3 regions of the Pseudomonas sp. KB_15 genome follow, and region 1 is predicted to be linked to each of the others. Evidence: predicted binding sites of a transcription regulator. Region 1 holds the regulator's gene; each other region holds the start of a gene.

Region 1 (8,152 bases):
TGGTGGCGACGCTGTTGCGTCTGGCGTTGAACGTGGCCTCCACGCGGGTGGTCATGCTCCACGGCCAGGATGGTCACGCCGCTGCCGGTAAAGTGATCCAGGCCTTCGGTGAGGTGGTGATCGGCGGCAACTACGTGGTTGGTATCGTGGTCTTCGCGATCTTGATGATCATCAACTTCGTCGTGGTGACCAAGGGTGCGGGGCGGATTTCCGAGGTGAGCGCGCGTTTCACCCTCGATGCGATGCCCGGCAAGCAAATGGCAATCGACGCCGACCTCAACGCCGGCCTGATCGATCAGGCCCAGGCCAAGGCCCGCCGCTCGGAAGTCGCCCAGGAAGCCGAGTTCTACGGCTCCATGGACGGTGCCAGCAAATTCGTCCGTGGTGACGCCATTGCCGGCCTGTTGATCCTGTTCATCAACCTGATCGGCGGCATGGCGGTCGGTATCTTCCAGCACAATATGACGTTTGCCGATGCCGGCAAGGTTTACGCACTGCTGACCATCGGTGACGGTTTGGTGGCGCAATTGCCATCACTGTTGTTATCGACAGCGGCCGCGATCATGGTGACCCGTGCTTCCGGTTCGGAAGACATGGGCAAGCAAATCAATCGCCAGATGTTCGCCTCGCCCAAAGCCTTGGCCGTTTCGGCCGGCCTGATGGCGGTGATGGGTCTGGTGCCCGGTATGCCGCATTTTTCCTTCCTGACCATGGCTGCACTGGCGGCGGGTGGCGCGTACCTGTTCTGGAGAAAGCAAAACGTCGCCAAGGTGCAGGCCCTGCAAGAGGTCAAGCGCCAGCAGGAGCTGCTGCCGTCGCCGGCCCGCGCCCAGGAAACCAAGGAGCTTGGTTGGGATGACGTGACGCCCATCGACATGATCGGCCTGGAAGTGGGTTATCGCCTGATTCCGCTGGTGGACCGCAACCAGGGCGGCCAGTTGCTGGCACGGATCAAGGGGGTGCGCAAGAAGCTGTCCCAGGATCTGGGCTTCCTGATGCCGACCGTGCATATCCGCGACAACCTCGACCTGGCGCCAAGTGCCTATCGCCTGACCCTCATGGGGGTGATCCTGGCTGAAGCGGAGATTTACCCGGATCGTGAGCTGGCGATCAACCCGGGGCAGGTCTACGGCACGCTCAATGGCATTACCGCCAAAGATCCGGCTTTCGGTCTGGAGGCGGTCTGGATCGAAATCAGCCAGCGTGCCCAGGCGCAATCCCTCGGTTATACGGTGGTCGATGCCAGTACGGTCGTGGCTACCCACTTGAACCAGATACTCTACAAGCATTCCAGTGAACTGATCGGTCACGAAGAAGTGCAGCAACTCATGCAGTTACTGGCCAAAAGCTCGCCGAAACTGGCCGAGGAACTGGTGCCGGGGGTGGTTTCGCTGTCGCAGCTGCTCAAGGTGTTGCAAGCGCTGTTGGCCGAACAAGTGCCTGTGCGCGATATCCGCAGCATTGCCGAGGCCATCGCCAACAATGCCGCCAAGAGTCAAGATACCGCCGCTCTGGTGGCCGCCGTGCGTGTTGGCGTATCCCGTGCAATCGTGCAAAGCATTGTCGGCACTGAGTCGGAGCTGCCAGTTATCACGCTGGAGCCAAGGTTGGAACAGATATTGCTCAATAGTCTGCAAAAGGCAGGGCAAGGCTCGGAAGAGGGCGTTCTGCTGGAGCCAAGCATGGCTGAGAAGCTGCAACGCTCGCTGATCGACGCAGCGCAGCGCCAGGAGATGCAAGGTCAGCCGGTGATTCTGCTGGTGGCCGGTCCGGTTCGCGCGATGCTCTCGCGATTCGGCCGGCTCGCAGTCCCGGGTTTGCACGTGTTGGCTTACCAGGAAATCCCTGACAACAAGCAAGTGACCATCGTTGCGACAGTAGGGCCCAACGGCTGAGGTAGTGGTTTATGCAAGTTAAGCGTTTTTTCGCCGCCGATATGCGTCAGGCCATGAAGCTGGTTCGCGATGAGCTGGGCGCTGATGCCGCCATCATTGGCAACCGCCGGATCGCCGGTGGTGTCGAGCTGACGGCTGCGCTGGATTACAAGTTGTCGGCATTGGCGCCGCGGGTTCCGAACATGGAGCTCGAAGACGAGCTGCGCAAGACTCAGTCGCGGATCGTCACCGCCCAGGCCGAATTGAGCCTGCGCGGCGAGGGCGAGAGCGACAAGAGCACCAACCGCCAGTTGTTCGCCGGCCTGCCGCTGACCGCCGCCGAGCCGCTGATCGAGCCGACGTACACCGAACCCCGTCGTCCTGCACCGGCTGCGGCACCCACCTCCACAGGCGTGGACCCGCGTGCGTTCGACTCGATGCGTTTCGAACTCAACAGCCTGCGCGAACTCATGGAAGTCCAGCTGGGCTCCCTGGCCTGGAATCAGCTGCAGGGCAGCCGTCCGGACCAGGCCAACCTCTGGCGTCGCCTGCAACGCATTGGCCTGTCTGGCCCGCTGTCGCGCGACCTGCTGGCGCTGATTGGCGAAATCGAAGAACCCCGTCAGGCCTGGCGCATGTTGCTGGCTCACCTGGCGCGCATGATCGCTACGCCGGAAGTCGAGCCACTGGAAGAGGGCGGTGTGATCGCCATGGTCGGCCCGGCCGGCATGGGCAAGACCACCACCCTGGCCAAGCTAGCCGCCCGTTACGTGCTCAAGTACGGCGCGCAGAACATTGCGCTGGTGAGCATGGACAGCTTCCGCATCGGTGCCCAGGAGCAGCTCAAGACCCTGGGGCGCATACTCAATGTGTCGGTGACCCACGTCGATCCGGGCCAGTCCCTGGTGCAGGCTCTGGAACCCTTGCTGCGCAAGCGCGTGGTGCTGATCGATACCGCCGGCCTGCAGGCCAGCGATCCGGCCCTGCGCATGCAGCTCGAAAGCCTGGCCGGTCGTGGCATCCGCTCGAAAAATTATCTGGTCCTGGCAACCACCAGCCAAAAACAGGTTCTAACCGCCGCGTACCACAGTTACAAGCGTTGCGGGCTCGCTGGCTGCATCCTGACTAAACTGGATGAAACGGCTAGTCTGGGTGAGGTGTTGAGCCTTGCCATCAGTCATGAGCTGCCGGTGGCGTACCTGACCGATGGTCCGCGGATTCCGGATGATCTCCATCTGCCGCGTCGTCACCAGTTGGTCAGTCGCGCCGTGAGTGTGCAAATGCAGGAAGAACCCAGCGAAGAAGCCATGGCTGACATGTTCGCTGACATCTACCACAGCCCGACCAAGCAGGTTGGCTGAGGTAATAATGAACAGTTTTTGTACCTACATCGATGGTCTGCCATGCATTGTTCCGTTTGCGAACGCGCAGCCAGTAATGTGGCCTCCGTCTATGCAAGACAAGGTAAAGAAATAACATGGGCAGCATGCATCCCGTACAGGTGATCGCGGTGACCGGCGGCAAAGGTGGCGTCGGGAAAACTAACGTGTCAGTGAACTTGTCCCTGGCTTTGGCTGAGCTTGGCCGGCGCGTCATGTTGCTGGACGCCGACCTGGGGTTGGCGAACGTCGACGTTCTACTGGGCCTGACACCCAAACGTACCCTGGCCGACGTGATCGAGGGCCGCTGCGAACTGCGCGATGTACTGCTGCAGGGACCAGGCGGCATTCGTATCGTTCCGGCCGCATCCGGCACTCAGAGCATGGTGCATCTGAGCCCTGCGCAGCACGCCGGTCTGATCCAGGCCTTCAGTGATATCGGCGATAACCTCGACGTATTGGTGATCGACACCGCTGCGGGCATTGGTGACTCGGTCGTCAGCTTCGTTCGTGCAGCCCAGGAAGTGCTGCTGGTGGTGTGCGACGAGCCGACCTCGATTACCGATGCCTACGCCTTGATCAAGTTGCTCAATCGCGACTACGGCATGAACCGCTTCCGCGTTCTGGCCAACATGGCCCAGAGCCCGCAGGAAGGGCGCAACCTGTTCGCCAAGTTGACCAAGGTCACGGATCGCTTCCTCGACGTCGCCCTGCAATATGTCGGCGCGGTGCCCTACGACGAAAGCGTGCGCAAGGCCGTGCAGAAACAGCGCGCCGTCTACGAGGCCTTCCCGCGTTCCAAGTGCTCGCTGGCGTTCAAGGCCATCGCACAGAAGGTCGATACCTGGCCACTGCCTGCCAACCCGCGCGGGCACCTGGAGTTTTTCGTCGAGCGCCTCGTGCAGCAGACAGCAGGACCTGTGCTATGACAGCCAGCGGTTACAACCTCTACAAAGCATCGGCACGTGATGCGCAGTACGAGCTGATCGAGCGTTATGCGCCGCTGGTTAAACGCATTGCCTACCACTTGCTGGCGCGCTTGCCGGCCAGTGTCCAGGTTGAAGACCTGATCCAGGCCGGGATGATCGGCCTGCTTGAAGTGTCGACCAAATATGACGCCGGCAAAGGCGCCAGTTTCGAGACGTACGCGGGCATTCGAATCCGCGGCGCCATGCTCGATGAAGTGCGCAAGGGGGACTGGGCGCCACGTTCGGTTCACCGCAATACGCGCATGGTCAGCGACGCCATTCGCTCGATTGAAGCGAAAACCGGCCGTGATGCTAAAGATCACGAAGTTGCGGCCGAACTCCAATTGAGTCTCGACGATTACTACGGAATTTTGAACGACACCCTGGGCAGCCGGCTGTTCAGTTTCGACGATCTGTTGCAGGACGGCGAACACGAAGGGCTGCACGAGGATGGCGCGAGTGCTCATCTCGAGCCGTCACGCGATCTGGAAGATGAACGCTTCCAGGCTGCGCTGGCGGATGCGATTGCCAATTTGCCGGAGCGTGAGCGACTGGTGTTGGCGCTGTACTACGACGAAGAGTTGAACCTCAAGGAAATCGGTGAGGTCCTGGGGGTCAGCGAATCTCGGGTCAGCCAGTTACACAGCCAGTGCGCGGCCCGTTTGCGGGGGCGTTTGGGGGAGTGGCGAGCGCGCTGAAGGCAGTGTGGGGGACACTGTGAACGAAGCTGGTGTGGTGTTGAACTGCGCCGGTCTCGATCTGTTGTGCTCCAGACAGTCATTGAGTGCTTTGCCGGATTGATTGAAATGGCGCGTCCAGGTGCTGGGCGCGTTTAAGACTGCTTGGAGGTCGAATTGGACAAGAACATGAAAATCCTCATCGTTGATGACTTCTCAACGATGCGGCGGATCATCAAGAACCTGCTGCGTGACCTTGGGTTCACCAACACCGTCGAGGCCGACGATGGCACTACCGCCATTCCGGTGCTCAACAGCGGAAGCATCGACTTTCTGGTTACGGACTGGAACATGCCTGGCATGACCGGTATCGATCTGCTGCGCCACGTGCGTGCCGATGAAAAGCTCAAGCACCTGCCGGTGCTGATGGTGACCGCTGAAGCCAAGCGTGAGCAGATCATCGAAGCGGCCCAGGCCGGCGTTAACGGCTATGTGGTCAAGCCCTTCACGGCCCAGGCGTTGAAAGAAAAAATCGAGAAGATTTTCGAACGCATCGGTTGATGAGTGCGCCACGGGGGAGCTATGGGCAATAACGAAACTTCATTGGGCGACTTTGAATCGACCCTGAAAAAACACGCCGTCGAATTGGTCGCGAGCCTTGAAAAAGGCAAGTTCGGCGATGCGGTGCAATTGATCCATGAGCTCAACCAGACCCGTGACCGCGGCCTGTATCAGGAGGTGGGCAAGCTCACTCGCGAGCTGCATAGCGCGATCGTCAATTTCCAGATTGACCCGCACATGCCGCAAGCCGAAGAAGTGTCGCAGATCACCGACGCCACCGAGCGTCTGGGGTATGTGGTCAAGCTGACCGAGGCCGCGGCCAACCGCACCATGGATCTGGTGGAGAATGCCACGCCGCTGGTCAACAGCCTGGCGGATGAAGCCCAGGCCTTGAGCACGGACTGGGGGCGCTTCATGCGTCGTGAAGTCGGCGCTGAAGAGTTTCGTGAACTGGCCCGGCGGGTCGACGGTTTCCTGGTGCGCAGCGGCACGGACAATCGCGCGGTGTCGGGCAACCTGAACGACATCCTGCTCGCCCAGGATTACCAGGACCTCACAGGGCAAGTGATCAAGCGCGTGACCCAGTTGGTCACCGAAGTTGAAAGCAACCTGCTCAAGCTCGTGCTGATGGCCAGTCAGGTGGACCGCTTTGCGGGCATCGAACATGACCGTGAAGCGATGCTTGCTGAAAAAGATCCACAAAAACATCTCTCTCAGGGTGAAGGTCCGCAGATTCATGCCGATAAAAGAGAAGACGTTGTGTCCGGTCAGGACGATGTGGACGATTTGCTATCCAGCCTAGGGTTTTAGAACTTTAGGTATTTTAGGTTTTTAGACCTGTTAGGAGCACCCCCCTGATGAGCTTCGGCGCCGATGAAGAGATCCTTCAGGATTTCCTGGTTGAGGCCGGCGAGATTCTTGAGCAACTGTCCGAGCAACTGGTCGAGCTGGAAAGCCGGCCGGATGATGCGGATTTGCTCAATGCAATTTTTCGCGGTTTTCACACTGTAAAAGGGGGCGCCGGCTTCCTCCAGCTCAATGAGCTGGTGGAGTGCTGCCACATCGCCGAGAACGTGTTCGACATCCTGCGCAAGGGTGAGCGGCGCGTCGATTCGGAACTGATGGACGTGGTTCTCGAAGCGCTGGACGCGGTGAACAGCATGTTCAGCGAAGTCCGCGAGCGCAGCCCGATCACGGCTGCGACACCTGAATTGCTTGCGGCATTGGCCCGTCTGGCCGAGCCGCAATCGGCTGACGAGGTGGCCTCTGCGCCTGTTGCTGCCGCGGTCGAAGCGCCCGTGGCTGAAACCGATTCGGGCGACATCACTGACAATGAATTTGAGCAGTTGCTGGACTCGCTGAATGCCGTCAAGGCCCAGGCTGAGGCTCCGGCAGTTGCGCAGGCGCTTGCCAGCGAGACGGCCGCCAGCGACGAAATCACCGATGCCGAGTTCGAGTCATTGCTCGATCAACTGCATGGTAAAGGCCAGTTCGCCGTCGATGCGGTGGTCCCGGCGCCCGTTGCGCCCGTTGCGCCCGTTGCGCCAGAGGCCCCGAAGGCGGCAGGCGACAGTTCCGATATTACCGACGACGAATTCGAAGCACTGCTCGACCAACTGCACGGCAAGGGCAACTTTGCTGTCGAGGCACTGGAATCGGCCATTGCTTCAGTACCTGCCCCCGCAGCCCCAAGCGCGGTGGCGGCCGGCAGCGATCTGATTTCCGATCACGAGTTCGAAGCGCTGCTCGACGAACTGCACGGCAAAGGCAAGTTCAGCGAAGTCGGCACCGCGGCTGTGGCCAACGGTTCGAACGCTTCTGTTGCGGCACCGGCAGCCAAGGCTGCGGCGCCCAAACCTGTGGCCAAGGCACCGGAGCCAAAAGCCCAGGCGCCGGCCCCGGCAGCCGCTGCTGCACCGGCTGCTGCACCGGCTGCTGCACTGGCATCGTCCCGCGCTCCGGCCGCGCCACCGGCAGAAAAACCGGCCAGTGAAGCCGAGACCACCGTGCGGGTCGATACTGCGCGCCTCGACGAAATCATGAACATGGTCGGCGAGCTGGTGCTGGTGCGTAACCGCCTGGTCCGTCTGGGCCTCAACAGCGGTGACGAAGCCATGTCCAAGGCCGTGTCGAACCTCGACGTGGTCACCGCCGACCTGCAAACCGCGGTCATGAAGACCCGGATGCAACCGATCAAGAAAGTCTTCGGGCGCTTCCCGCGCCTGGTTCGCGACCTGGCTCGCCAGCTCAAGAAAGAGATCAACCTGGAACTGGTCGGCGAAGAAACCGACCTCGACAAGAACCTCGTCGAGGCCCTGGCCGATCCGTTGGTGCACTTGGTGCGCAACGCGGTCGACCACGGCATCGAATCGCCGGAAGAACGCGAAGCCTCGGGCAAGGCCCGTGGTGGCAAGGTCATCCTGGCGGCCGAGCAGGAGGGCGATCACATCCTGCTGTCGATCTCCGATGACGGTAAAGGCATGGACCCGAACGTCTTGCGTTCCATCGCGGTTAAACGCGGTGTGATGGACAAGGACGCGGCAGACCGACTGAGCGATACCGAGTGCTACAACCTGATCTTCGCCCCGGGTTTCTCGACCAAGACTGAGATCTCCGACGTATCGGGTCGTGGCGTGGGCATGGACGTGGTGAAAACCAAGATTTCCCAGCTCAACGGTTCGATCAACATCTAC
Region 2 (4,884 bases), on a different contig from region 1:
AACAGCGAGTCGCTGCCGCCGCTCTGGCCGCCCTGGAACATGGTGGCGAACACCGGGTGACGCGCGCGGTAGGTCTGGTCGATGCTCGACGAGACGGTCTCGGCGTTGGCGATGTTCGAAGCGACGGTGTTCAAACGCGTGGTCTGCGCACTCATGCCGCTACCGGCAATGTTGAAAACACTGGATAGAGACATGGCTTACTCTCCGCGCAGGGCTGACACCAGCCCTTTGAATTTGCTGTTGAGCAGGGTGAAGCTGGCCTGGAAGCCGATCGCGTTTTCCGCGTAGTTCGACTGTTCCAGCTGAGCGTCCACGGTGTTCTGGTCGATCGACGGTTGCATCGGCGTGCGATACAGCAACGACTCGTCGCCATTGCCCAGGCCTTCAGCTTCGATGTGACGGCTGTTGGTCATGTTCAAGGCGAAGGTGCCGTTTTTGGTTTTCTCGTTCTGCTCGGCGAGTACCTTCGAGAAGTCCAGGTCCCGAGCCTTGTAGTTCGGGGTATCGGCGTTGGCGATGTTATTGGCCAGGACTTCGGCACGCTGGGCGCGGAAGCCCAGGGCTTGTTCGTGGATACCGAGCGCTTTATCGAAGCTGATGCTCATGTCGGGAAACCTTCGGGTGACCTGATTTTTCGTAGGATCAACTTAGCAAGCCCCATGCCAATTCAAAAAAGCCCGGAAACCGGGGCTTTGCCGGCCATGGCAACGCGGCAATGCCAGAAAAGCGGCAACGGTTTTCCGCCGGATGTCGCTTTTCTGCCGCCTTACTTGATTTGGAGGACAACACTTGACCCTGTGGGAGCGGGCTTGCCCGCGAAGGCGTCGTGTCAGCCGATATGACTTTTCTGATCTACCGCTTTCGCGGGCAAGCCCGCTCCCACAGGGAGTAGGTGGTACCCGTGAGAAATCAGCAGGCACAAAAAAACGGGAGCCCCTGAGGACTCCCGTTTTTTTTGCCGACGCCAGCGAAATCACTTCGCCTGGTAAATGATCCCCGGGCTGCACTGGACCATCTGGTAATGATCCGGCAAACCGTTCAGTGCTTCGGAAGCACCGAGGAACAGGTAACCGCCCGGCTTCAACGTGCTGTGGATGCGCAACAGGATGTCCTTCTTCACCTCGGCGGAGAAGTAGATCAACACGTTGCGGCAGAACACGATGTCGAACTTGCCGAGGCTCGCGTAGCTGTCCAGCAGGTTGAACGAACGGAATTCCACCCGGCTCTTGATCGGTGCCTTGATCGCCCAGCGCCCCGGCCCTTTCGGGTCGAAATAACGCTGCAGGCGCTCAGGCGACAGACCGCGACCGATGGCCAGACTGTCGTATTCGCCGGTCTTGCAGTTGTTCAGCATGGTCCCGGACAGGTCGGTGGCAACGATCTGCACGCCCATCCTCAACTGGCCCAGGTTGACCCGCTCGAACTCGTCGATGGACATCGACAGCGAATACGGCTCCTGCCCCGACGAGCACGCCGCCGACCAGATGCGCAGGCGCTGGCCGGGACTGGCCTTGATCGCTTCGGGCAGTACCTTGTTCTTCAAGACTTCAAACGGGTAGGTGTCTCGAAACCACAGGGTTTCGTTGGTGGTCATGGCATCCACCACCTGTTCGCGCAAACCGCTACGCGGCTGGGTCTGCATGCGCTGAACCAGCTCACCCAAAGACTTGATGCCTTGCTGTTCCATCAGTTTGTTGAGACGGCTGGAGACCAGGTACTGCTTGTTTTCACCGAGCAAAATGCCACAGGCTTTTTCCAGGAATACCCGGAACTGTTCGAAATCCAAATTACCCGTAGACAATGATGCCGCCTCTTAAATCGTGTTGACTGCCAGGGGTGCAGGCCCCTGGCTGATATCTGCTGCCTTGATCCGGTCGACCACCCGGGATGCCAGGTCATCAGGACGGAACTTGGCCAGGAAGTCATCGGCACCGACCTTCTTGACCATCGCCTGATTGAACACTCCCGACAACGAAGTATGCAGGATGATATGAAGCTTTTGCATGCGCGGGTCGTTGCGGATTTCCGCCGTCAGGGTGTACCCGTCCATCTCCGGCATTTCGATATCGGAGATCATCATCAGGAACTCTTCTTCCGGCTTCTTGCCCTCGTCGACCAGTTTGCGCAGGTAATCCAGCGCTTGCCGACCGTCGTTCAACGCCACCACTTCGACACCGACCGTTTGCAGGCAACGCGTGACCTGCTTGCGCGCCACCGACGAGTCGTCAACCGTCAGCACACGCAACGAAAGCGCCTTGTGTTGGGTTTCGACATCCACCACACCCACGGAGATCGCTTCCGGCGTCGGTGCCACTTCCGCCAGCACTTTCTCGACGTCGATGATTTCAACCAGCTGATTGTCGACTCGCGTCACCGCCGTCAGGTAGTGATCGCGTCCAGTGCCCTTGGGTGGCGGATGGATCTCCTCCCAGTTCATGTTGACGATGCGCTCCACCGAGCGAACCAGGAAACCCTGGGTCTTGGTGTTGTACTCCGTGATGATCACGAAGGGATTGTTCTTGTCCTTCAAAGCACCGGAGCCGGTCGCCATCGCCAGATCAAGGATCGGAATGGTCGCCCCCCGGATATTCGCCACGCCGCACACGACAGGACTGGACTTGGGCATCAGAGTCAGTTTGGGGCATTGCAGCACCTCCCGAACCTTGAAAACGTTGATCCCGTACAGCTGCTGGCCGTCGAGACGGAACAACAACAGCTCAAGGCGATTCTGCCCCACCAGTTGCGTGCGCTGGTTCACCGAATCCATTACACCAGCCATGCCCAGACTCCTACACCAACGCCAAGTGTTGTTGCGACGCGCCTTCATCACTGAACGGCACGGCGCTTGCTTTTTTAATCGTTATGAACACAGAACCGACATTTTTCCGACACTTGACCACACCCTGCCGAAAATTGCTCGGCGTGCTGGCGGCCGTTTGCCTGTTCAACGCTGGCAGCCCTGCCCTTGCTGACGCGGTTACCTTGCCTGACATGCTTATCGGCGTCACTCAGGGCTTTCTTGAATTCACCGTAGAAGACTATCTGGCCACCAGTCAAACGGAAGGTCGCTACGAAATCCAGGTCAACCCGCTCGACCCGCGCATGCACATGCCCATGTGCGACAAGGAATTGACAGCGACCCTTGAGAGTCCCAAGCCGCTGGGACGGGTCACGGTCAAGGTCCGCTGCGAGGGCGCTTCCCCCTGGACAGTGTTCGTACCCGCTCAAGTCCGCCTGTTTCGCGATGTCGTGACCACCGCCCGGCCACTGCGCCGCGCCGCCATTGTCGAGCCTGGGGATGTAATCCTGCGCGAGCGCGATATCAGCCTGATCGGCCAGGGCTACCTGACCACCCTCGACCAGGCGGTTGGACAGCGACTGACCCGACCAATGGTCGCCGACCAGGTGATTACCCTGGTACATATCGAACAGGCCGAGGTCATCCGCAAGGGTGATCAGGTGGTGATTACCGCCCGCAGCGGTACGCTCAGCGTGCGCATGCCGGGCGAAGCCCTGTCGAACGGCAGCCTGAGCGAACAGATCCGGGTGAAAAACCTCAATTCCCAGCGAGTCATCAAGGCGCAGGTGATGGCGCCGGGGCAGGTGGAAGTGTCCATGTAAAGCTCACTGTTCATCGGAATGTGGCGCTTGCCGCGGCGGTTCCCTAGACTGTGCTCCATGCAGGGCAAGCGCTGACGCGCGCGAGGTTCATTGATAAATGAGCCTAAAGTTTTCCAGGGAATGGCCGAAACCATGGCAAGCGTCCAAATTCCCAGAGGTTTTTTATCATGGTCATCGATTTCAGCCGTTTGAACAGCTCCTCGTCCCTTACGGGCAGTACACGTACCAGCGCCAGCAAGGAAAGCGCCGAAGCCGACAAATCCGCGCCGCTGGAGTCCGCGGCCGAACAGGCCGGTACCGTCAAAAGCGGGGAATCGGTACATCTCAGCAATGAGGCTCAACAGTTGCAGAAGGTCACTGACAAGCTGCGCGATCAGCCTGCCGTCGACAAAGCCCGCGTGGCAGAGTTGAAAGCAGCGATTGCCGATGGCAGCTATAAAGTCGACAGCAACCGTGTAGCCAGCAAACTGCTCAACTTCGAAGCCCAGCGCTAGGCCATCGCCGGCGCCAGGCTTTTGGACGCTTAAAACCCAAGGCCAGCCATGCACGACACTCATTTACTGCAACTGATCACCGACGACTTTGCTCCAGCGCAACACTTGCTGGAGTTACTGCAGACCGAATCCCTCGCCTTGCATGGCCGCGACATGCCATTGCTCGAGGGCATCCTGGCGCAGAAACAGGCATTGGTCGTTCTGCTCGAACAGCATGGCCGCAAGCGCAGTGAAATTCTCGCCAGCCTCAACCTGCCGACCAACCGTACCGGCCTGGAGCAACTGGCCAGCCAGTCGAGCATCGGTGACCAGTTGCTGGCGCAAAGTGACGTGCTGACCAATCTCCTGGCCCAGTGCCAGGCCATCAATGCCAACAACGGCCAGTCGATTCTCACTCAGCAAGCCGCTACAGCCACCCAGCTGAAAATCCTTAACGGCGGTGAAACCCCGGCGCTTTACGATGCCAGCGGAACCTTCTCCAAGCTTGCTAAGCCACGCCCGCTCAGTCAGGCTTAGGCCGGTCGATGAGCCCGCTCTATCCAAGACGCGAAAGATGCTGGCAAAATGCTGGCTAGTCGTAGTCAAATTTTGTCTGGAGATTGATTAACCGTGTCCAATGCCTTATCCGTGGATGATGCTCCGCAGCCACCCAAGGTGCTCTCCACGCCCTTGGAAATCTCCGGCAACCTGCGCCAGCTGCTCGAAAGCCATGACCCGCTGATCATCACGTTCCACGAGCGCAGCCAGCGCTTCCAGAGCTATCTGGTGG
Region 3 (8,152 bases), on a different contig from region 1:
TCCAGGGCGGCTGCTTCGATGTTCGCGCCTTCGAAAGGTTCGACGCGGAAGAAGTAAGTGTGATCCGGGTAAACAAAACCCTTTTCATCCATGGCGATGGTGGTCGCGGCGATTTCCAGCAGGGCGTCGGTGGCCGAGTTGAAGCCACCGGTTTCTACGTCGACGACAACCGGCAGGTAACCACGGAACCTGGCGGCCATTGGATGACGAGGGCCGCCTCCGCCGCCATTGCCTTCCAGTTCGTCGTCGAAATGGTCTTCACTCACGCGTGTTCCTCCAGCAGGCGCCAGCGCAGTTTTTCACCGGCGCGCAGCGGGATAACGGTCAGCTCGCCAAACGGCAGGCTGGTCGGGGCGGTCCATTCTTCGCGGACCAGGGTGATGCGATCGGTGTTGGCCGGCAGACCATAGAACCGAGGGCCGTAGAGGCTGGCGAAGGCTTCGAGCTTGTCCAGCGCATTGCGCTGTTCGAAGGCTTCGGCATACATCTCGATGGCAGCAAAGGCGGTGTAGCAACCGGCGCAACCGCAGGCCGCCTCCTTGGCGTGCTGGGCGTGGGGCGCCGAGTCGGTGCCGAGGAAAAACTTCTCGCTGCCGCTGGTGGCGGCGTCGAGCAGGGCTTCCTGGTGCGTATTGCGCTTGAGGATCGGCAGGCAATAGAAGTGCGGCCGAATCCCGCCCACCAGCATGTGGTTGCGGTTGTACAGCAGGTGGTGAGCCGTGATGGTCGCGCCTACGTTGGCCGAAGCCGAGTTGACGAACTGCACGGCGTCCGCGGTGGTGATGTGTTCGAAAACCACTTTGAGGGTCGGGAAACGTTCGACCACACGGCGCATGTGCTCATCGATGAAGATTTTTTCGCGGTCGAACACGTCGACATCGCCACGGGTGACCTCACCGTGAACCAACAACGGCATCCCGACTTCGGCCATGGCCTCGAGTGCTGGGAAGATCTTGTCGATGCTGGTGACGCCAGAGTCCGAGTTGGTGGTCGCGCCGGCCGGGTACAGCTTGGCGGCGTGAATGAATCCGCTGGCCTTGGCCTCGCGAATTTCTTCAGGCTGGGTGCGGTCGGTCAGGTACAGGACCATCAGCGGCTCGAACGAGCTGCCAGCCGGGCGGGCAGCGAGAATCCGCTGGCGATAGCCGTCGGCTTCGGCCGCGGTGCGCACCGGTGGAACCAGGTTGGGCATGATGATGGCGCGGCCAAAGGTGCGCGCGACATCCGCGACGGTATTGGCCAACACGGCACCATCGCGAAGATGAATATGCCAGTCGTCGGGACGCAGCAGGGTCAGGCGGTCGGACATGAGGGGATTCCAGGCGGGTCAAACTCAAGGGAATGCTACCGGAAAAGACTCTTGCAGGCACTCGCTATCAAGTTTTGCAGGAAGCATCCGATATCCAACAGGTATGCCGTAAACATCTGTGTGTCGGTCTTTTTGTTGTAGAAGCCAGTGGAGCCTCCCGTGCGCCAGCGTTATTTAGCCTTGCTCAGTGTGTTTGCCAGCCTCCCGGCAATGGCGCTCACTTTCCAGACCCGTCTGGAGAACATTGAGTGGACGGTCGAAGGAGACAAGTTCGAATGCCGTCTGACGCAACCGATCACCGACTTCGGTACCGGCGAGTTCGTGCGTCGTGCCGGCGAGCAGGCTATTTTTCGTCTGAAAACCTACAACCCGATGATCGGCGGCGGTTCGGTGACCTTGCTGGCCGCTGCGGCACCGTGGCAACCGGGGCGTGACGATATCAATCTGGGCACGGTGAGAATCGGCAGCGGCAACGTGTTGTTCAACAGTTCACAGGTTCAGGCCGGACGCCTGATCAACGGTCTGATGGACGGTCGCAGCCCGGTGGTTCGCCATTCCTCGGGGGATGGCCGGGTCTCGGAAGTGCGTTTGTTGCCGGTCAGGTTCAACAAGGCCTTTGCCGATTACCAAGGTTGCGTGGCCAAATTGTTGCCGCAGAATTTCGAGCAGGTGAAGCAATCCGAAATCGGCTTCCCGGGCGGCGGAATCGAACTCGACAGCGCCGCGAAGGCCAGGCTGCAGGTGATGCTGGAGTACATGAAGGCCGATCCGACGGTCAATCACATCGAACTCGACGGTCACTCCGACAACAGCGGCAACCGCCTGACCAACCGCGACCTGTCGCGGCGCCGAGCCCTGGCAGTGATGGAGTTCTTCAAGGCCAACGGCATCCAGGAGTCGCAAATCACCGTGCGTTTCCATGGCGAACGTTATCCGTTGGCGCCTAATACCAGCAACGCCAACCGCGCGAAGAACCGTCGGGTAGCGGTACGTCTGGAGCGCGGAGCACCTACGGAACAAGTCGCCCCGCAGGCGACGAAAGCGGCCACTTCGGCAACTTCCTGACTCTTCGGTCGTCGTCGCGCTCTCGACAGATTCTGTCGCTTTGTCGTCATAAGCTGTCGCGCCACTGTAAATTATCCTGCATGAGCGGTAGACTTCACGGCTTTCCGTAGAACCCCGTGGAGTGATGGCATGGCGGACGTAAACAAGGTCGTTCTGGCATATTCCGGCGGCCTGGACACTTCGGTGATCCTCAAGTGGCTGCAGGATACTTATAACTGTGAAGTGGTGACCTTCACCGCTGACCTGGGTCAGGGCGAAGAGGTCGAACCTGCACGCGCCAAGGCTCAGGCCATGGGCGTCAAAGAGATCTACATCGACGACTTGCGCGAAGAGTTCGTGCGCGATTTCGTTTTCCCGATGTTCCGCGCCAACACCGTTTACGAAGGCGAGTACCTGCTGGGTACTTCCATCGCTCGTCCGTTGATCGCCAAGCGCCTGATCGAAATCGCCAACGAAACTGGCGCTGACGCCATTTCCCATGGCGCCACCGGCAAGGGTAACGACCAGGTTCGTTTCGAACTCGGTGCGTACGCCTTGAAGCCAGGTGTGAAAGTGATCGCTCCGTGGCGCGAGTGGGACCTGCTGTCCCGTGAAAAGCTGATGGACTACGCCGATAAGCACGCGATCCCGATCGAGCGCCACGGCAAGAAGAAGTCCCCGTACTCCATGGATGCCAACCTGCTGCACATCTCCTATGAAGGCGGCGTGCTGGAAGACACCTGGACCGAGCACGAAGAAGACATGTGGCGCTGGACCGTTTCCCCGGAAAACGCTCCAGACAAGCCGCAGTACCTGGAACTGACCTACCGCAACGGCGACATCGTCGCGCTGGACGGCGTCGAAATGACTCCGGCCACCGTGCTGGCGACCCTGAACCGTATCGGTGGTGAGCACGGTATCGGCCGTCTCGACATCGTCGAGAACCGCTATGTGGGCATGAAGTCCCGTGGCTGCTACGAAACCCCTGGCGGCACCATCATGCTGCGCGCCCACCGTGCGATCGAATCGATCACCCTGGACCGCGAAGTGGCTCACCTCAAAGACGAGCTGATGCCCAAGTACGCCAGCCTGATCTACACCGGCTACTGGTGGAGCCCTGAGCGTCTGATGCTGCAACAGATGATCGATGCGTCCCAGGTCAACGTAAACGGCGTTGTGCGCCTGAAGCTGTACAAGGGCAATGTGATCGTTACTGGCCGCAAGTCCGACGACTCGCTGTTCGACGCCAACATCGCTACCTTCGAAGAAGATGGCGGCGCGTACAACCAGGCGGATGCAGCGGGCTTCATCAAGCTCAATGCCCTGCGCATGCGCATTGCGGCGAACAAAGGCCGGAAGCTGTTCTGAGACCTTTGAACTCGTGATGGGTGCCTGACCTCGTCCTCGACGAGGTCAGGCACCTGAAAGCGGGGTGTGACGCCAGTTACTACGTTGTCGGGTGTTTTCGTTTCCGCTGACGATTTTCTGTTTTTCTCCTTCCAATAGTCCGTCCTGTACTACGCGTTGTCGTTGGCCGGTTGTCCGGCTTGATCAACGACCGACAACCTGTGCGAGTCCAGATTGTAGGCAGCATAAAAGGCGGCACAGCGCTTCCTGGTCTGCTTTGAGTATTTAAGCGCACAGGCTTTCAGAAAAGTCTCCGAAACGGCACAAGTGACAAACAGAATCACATACGCCGTCTTTTCCCGTGGCTTGCGGGTATTTTCCAGCAGCGCGCCAAACTCGACCTCCTTGCTCATCCATCGTGCATCAACGATGTACAGGTCTTTTACAAGTTCCGGTAACTGAAGCTGATGCTGAACAAAGACGGTGGTTTGCAGACCAATCTCTGTTGGTGGGTCCTGTGCGCCGCAGGGCGTCCGGGCTGTCTGCCGGTCATTCGTTGAGGTTTCCAGAGCGGAATTCCCAGGCGGCTTCCCGGACGCTTTTTTTTCCGGCCTCCCAGCATCATCCATGACCTTCATGAAGTGTTTTCCCTTTTCAAAGTCGGACGGCGCATAAAGTGATTTGTAGTTGAAGTTGAGTGTCGCGAAAAAAAGCAAAAGTAAGTAAAACGGAAAGCTGATCAGAAACCAGACATAGAGCTCTCTTTCCTCTTGGTCAAGGAAGGGGAGAGAAACGGCTGCCGAAGTTTCAGAGAGTGCTGCGAATATCGCGATAATTGTCATCGGGTTGGTAATTTGTTTTCTTATCATGTTCTGTACTCATGCTGGATTGTCTTTTCTCGAATGATTATGAAGTTGGTTTGATGTGGCGATTATTGTAGTGATTTTTATTGTTTTCTGGTTTTGACAGGTGTTTTTGTTTGTTTGGTTGCTGTTCGATTTTTTTGGATGTCGGGTGTGTTTTAATGATTGCTCAAAAAAAATTATTTGCTGTAAGAGTAATTGGATGCTTGGTGTGTGATATTTCTTGTGTGAATGTTGAGTGCGTAAATGTCAGTTACATTTTAACGGAGGACTGGAGGCTTATATTTTTCAGGGCGCGACGGTTCAGGCAGGCTCTCGGAAAATTTTGGTCGTAAATCGATAGAGGCGACTGCTGGAAAGTGCGACACACTGACGCTGATACAGTTTTCAACTCATTCCGCTCGAGGGTTTCTTGTAGGAGAAATCCGTGTTGTTTGTAGGGGATGTCTCTTGGTGCAGGTGGCTGGAAGGGGCGACATGCCATGGGTGAAACGACTAGGCTATTGTGCGGGCTCTAAAAATTCGAACAGCGAAAATTGGACTTGCCCATGAATAAAGTGCTGATCGTGGATGATCACCCCGTCATTCGTCTTGCGGTACGTATGCTGATGGAACGTCATGGCTACGAAGTTATTGCAGAAACCGATAATGGTGTGGATGCACTGCAACTGGCCCGTGAACTTATGCCGGATATTGTCATTCTGGATATCGGGATTCCGAAACTGGACGGGTTGGAAGTCATCGCGCGTTTGTCGTCGACCTCAATGCCGATGAAAGTGCTGATTTTGACTTCCCAGGCGCCGGGGCATTTTTCCATGCGTTGCATGCAATCCGGTGCGGCCGGTTATGTCTGCAAGCAACAAGACCTGACGGAGTTGCTCAGTGCTATAAAGGCCGTGTTGTCAGGCTACAGTTACTTTCCCAATCAAGCCTTGCATACCGTGCGTTGCAGTCTGGGGAATGCAAGTGAGGCCGATATGGTTGATCGATTGTCGGGGCGGGAAATGATGGTTCTGCAACAGTTGGCTAAAGGGAAGACCAACAAAGAGATTGCCGATGGAATGTTTCTCAGTAATAAAACCGTCAGTACCTACAAGACCCGTCTGTTGCTCAAACTGAATGCGCGGTCTCTGGTCGATCTGATCGAACTGGCACAACGCAATGGTCTGGTGTAATGAGGTAACTGCGCGACAAGGAGCGCCTGCCAGGGCAGCCACCATAAAAAAAGCCTCCGTTTCGGGAGGCTTTCAGGTGTCATAAGTCAAAATCGTAATCGGCCAATTGCTTTTGCAGTCGGCGCTCCTCCAGCAGATTGTCGATGGTGCGGCGTTTGCTCAGATTAGTTTTCGCTACTTCAACCACCGGCTCAGCGTCATCGGTTTCGGCGGTGGTGAAGTCGTCTTCTACGTCCAATTGCTCTTTGCCAGTACTCATTTAATTACTCCAGGCTTAAGAAGGCCTTTGGCGCTCCTTATATCGACAATCTCCCGGCGGGTAAAAAAGTTTTTTTCAATCGATAATTCAAAAAACCCAAGAGCGCCTCAATCGTCGGAGGTTTTGTGCTTGTATTCGCACAAGTCCTCGATCCGGCAGCTTCCGCATCGTGGCTTGCGAGCCAGGCAAACATAGCGGCCGTGAAGGATCAGCCAGTGATGGGAGTCGAGCAGGTACTCCTTGGGCACGAATTTCATCAGCTTTTTCTCGACTTCCACCACATTCTTGCCGGGAGCAATGCCGGTCCGGTTGCTGACCCGGAAAATATGCGTGTCGACGGCCATGGTCAGCTGACGAAATGCGGTATTGAGTACCACATTGGCGGTTTTGCGGCCGACACCGGGCAGCGCCTCCAGCTCTTCGCGGGTTTGTGGCACTTCACCGGCGTGGTGCTCGACCAGCAAGCGGCAGGTTTCGATCACGTTTTTCGCTTTGCTGTTGTACAGACCGATGGTCTTGATGTACTCCGACAGTCCTTCGATACCCAGGGCATGGATCGCTGCCGGGGTATTGGCAACCGGGAACAGTTTGGCTGTGGCCTTGTTGACGCCGACATCGGTCGACTGCGCCGAGAGAATCACGGCAATCAGCAATTCGAACGCAGAGGAATAGGCCAACTCGGTCTTTGGTTCCGGGTTGTCCTCGTGCAGTCTGCGGAATATTTCCAGACGTTTTGCGGCATTCATGGGCGGTGCGTTTCCTCGAAGGCAATCAATGTGTGGGCGTGGGGCGCCAGGCCTGCCAGGCGGCGATCAGCAATCCGAGCAGAATAAACCCGCCAGGGACCAATGTGGCCAGGCGCAGACCGCCATCGGCCATCAGCACCCAGCCTTGCCAGTCAGCTTGCGTTGTGCCGGTCAGCCACGACAGGTGGCTTGCGAGTGTCCCGTTGCCGATAAGTTCGCGCAGCAGGCCCAGCGCGATCATCAGCGTGGCAAACAGGCCATTGAGTCGCAGGCGTTGGTGCCAGCCGTTCTGAAAGAACCCGGTGTGTTCCAGAACGACGCATTGCAAGGCGATCAAGGCGCCATAAAACCCCAGATGCTGCTGCCATTGCAGCGACCAGGCTTGTGCCATGAGTTCCGCGCAACTGGTGAGCGTGGCCGCCAACAGGATGCTGGCCAGCAAGCGGGTCGCCGGGACCAGTCGGGATCGCAGGGCGCCCATGGCCAGACTGAACAACTGGGTCACCACCATGAACATCAGGCACAGGCCAAGTGCGGCTGCCAGTGAGTGGGTGGCGCCAATCAGCGGCGTCAGCATCAAGGCGTTGCGCAGAGTCGATGAGTTATCCATGGGCAGGGTTTCCGAGCAGTTGTTGCCGGTGTTCATCAAAGTAGCGCAAGGCATCGTGGACGGCATTGATCACCGCTCTTGAGGTGATGGTCGCGCCTGCGATCTGATCGAACTGCCCCTGATCTTTTTTCAGCGCCCAGCCGCTGTCGTTGGGATCTGTTCGAGATTTGCCGGAAAAAATCTGAAGCCAGGCATTGGGCCAGTCGGCGATCCGTGCTCCCAGTCCTGGTGTTTCCGACTGTTTGAGGGTTTTGACGCCCAGCAACCGGCCATTGGCGTCGACAGCGATCAACAGGTCGATGGCACCGGCGTAGCCAAGGGTTTGACTGCGCAGCAATACCGCGACGGGTTGATCGGCCCGGGTCGCCAGATAACCACCGAGCAAGGTGCTGTTGGTCAGGGCGGTTGCATCGATCCTGATGGGGTGTTCGAGCGGTTGATTGTCGTAGCTGTCTGGCGGGATCAGGTCCAGCAGATTACGGCTGTCGATCAGGCGCTGTTCGGCTGCAATGCGCGGCGCGCTGCCGAGCTGCACGAAGTACGTCATGCCGAAGCCCAGTGCGGCCAAAAGCACCAGAAGCGCGATGCTTGATGTCCGGCTCATGGCGCCTCCGGCTGTTGTCTGGCCGCCACGAAGCGCTCCAATGTCGGCACGCACAGGTTCATCAACAGCACGGCGAAGGCGATGCCGTCCGGATAGCCGCCCAAGGTACGAATCAGATAAGTCAGAAGCCCGACGCCGACGCCGAACAGCAATTTCGCGCCTGGGCTTCTGGCGCCGGACACCGGTTCGGTGATG

What was found. The regulator FliA, encoded in region 1, starts transcription of late flagellar genes. The targets are predictions, from matches to a motif close to CTAAAGTTTNNNNNNNNNNNGCCGNTAA.
Region 2: flgM (flagellar biosynthesis anti-sigma factor FlgM) is a predicted target of FliA. The motif match lies at 3,725-3,752, and genes of this name have one in related genera.
Region 3: AB4Z35_RS26545 (flagellar protein MotY) is a predicted target of FliA. The motif match lies at 1,376-1,403, and genes of this name have one in related genera.

What each region holds. Positions count from the first base shown of each region.
Region 1 covers NZ_JBFREX010000006.1:122,294-130,445, forward strand. The annotation lists gene flhA (flagellar biosynthesis protein FlhA) at 1-1,895, shown strand, start outside; gene flhF (flagellar biosynthesis protein FlhF) at 1,907-3,235, shown strand; gene fleN (flagellar synthesis regulator FleN) at 3,352-4,182, shown strand; gene fliA (RNA polymerase sigma factor FliA) at 4,179-4,919, shown strand; gene AB4Z35_RS09970 (chemotaxis response regulator CheY) at 5,088-5,459, shown strand; gene AB4Z35_RS09975 (protein phosphatase CheZ) at 5,481-6,269, shown strand; gene AB4Z35_RS09980 (chemotaxis protein CheA) at 6,317-8,152, shown strand, end outside.
Region 2 covers NZ_JBFREX010000007.1:53,351-58,234, forward strand. The annotation lists gene flgC (flagellar basal body rod protein FlgC) at 1-194, opposite strand, end outside; gene flgB (flagellar basal body rod protein FlgB) at 198-605, opposite strand; gene cheR (protein-glutamate O-methyltransferase CheR) at 974-1,801, opposite strand; gene AB4Z35_RS10350 (chemotaxis protein CheV) at 1,814-2,779, opposite strand; gene flgA (flagellar basal body P-ring formation chaperone FlgA) at 2,863-3,621, shown strand; gene flgM (flagellar biosynthesis anti-sigma factor FlgM) at 3,789-4,115, shown strand; gene AB4Z35_RS10365 (flagella synthesis protein FlgN) at 4,164-4,631, shown strand; gene AB4Z35_RS10370 (flagellar brake protein) at 4,725-4,884, shown strand, end outside.
Region 3 covers NZ_JBFREX010000053.1:2,531-10,682, forward strand. The annotation lists gene rnt (ribonuclease T) at 1-266, opposite strand, end outside; gene pyrC (dihydroorotase) at 263-1,309, opposite strand; gene AB4Z35_RS26545 (flagellar protein MotY) at 1,469-2,374, shown strand; gene AB4Z35_RS26550 (argininosuccinate synthase) at 2,504-3,721, shown strand; gene AB4Z35_RS26555 (hypothetical protein) at 3,871-4,569, opposite strand; gene AB4Z35_RS26560 (response regulator transcription factor) at 5,112-5,738, shown strand; gene AB4Z35_RS26565 (PA3496 family putative envelope integrity protein) at 5,818-5,997, opposite strand; gene nth (endonuclease III) at 6,105-6,743, opposite strand; gene AB4Z35_RS26575 (Rnf-Nqr domain containing protein) at 6,769-7,353, opposite strand; gene AB4Z35_RS26580 (RnfABCDGE type electron transport complex subunit G) at 7,346-7,957, opposite strand; gene AB4Z35_RS26585 (RnfABCDGE type electron transport complex subunit D) at 7,954-8,152, opposite strand, start outside.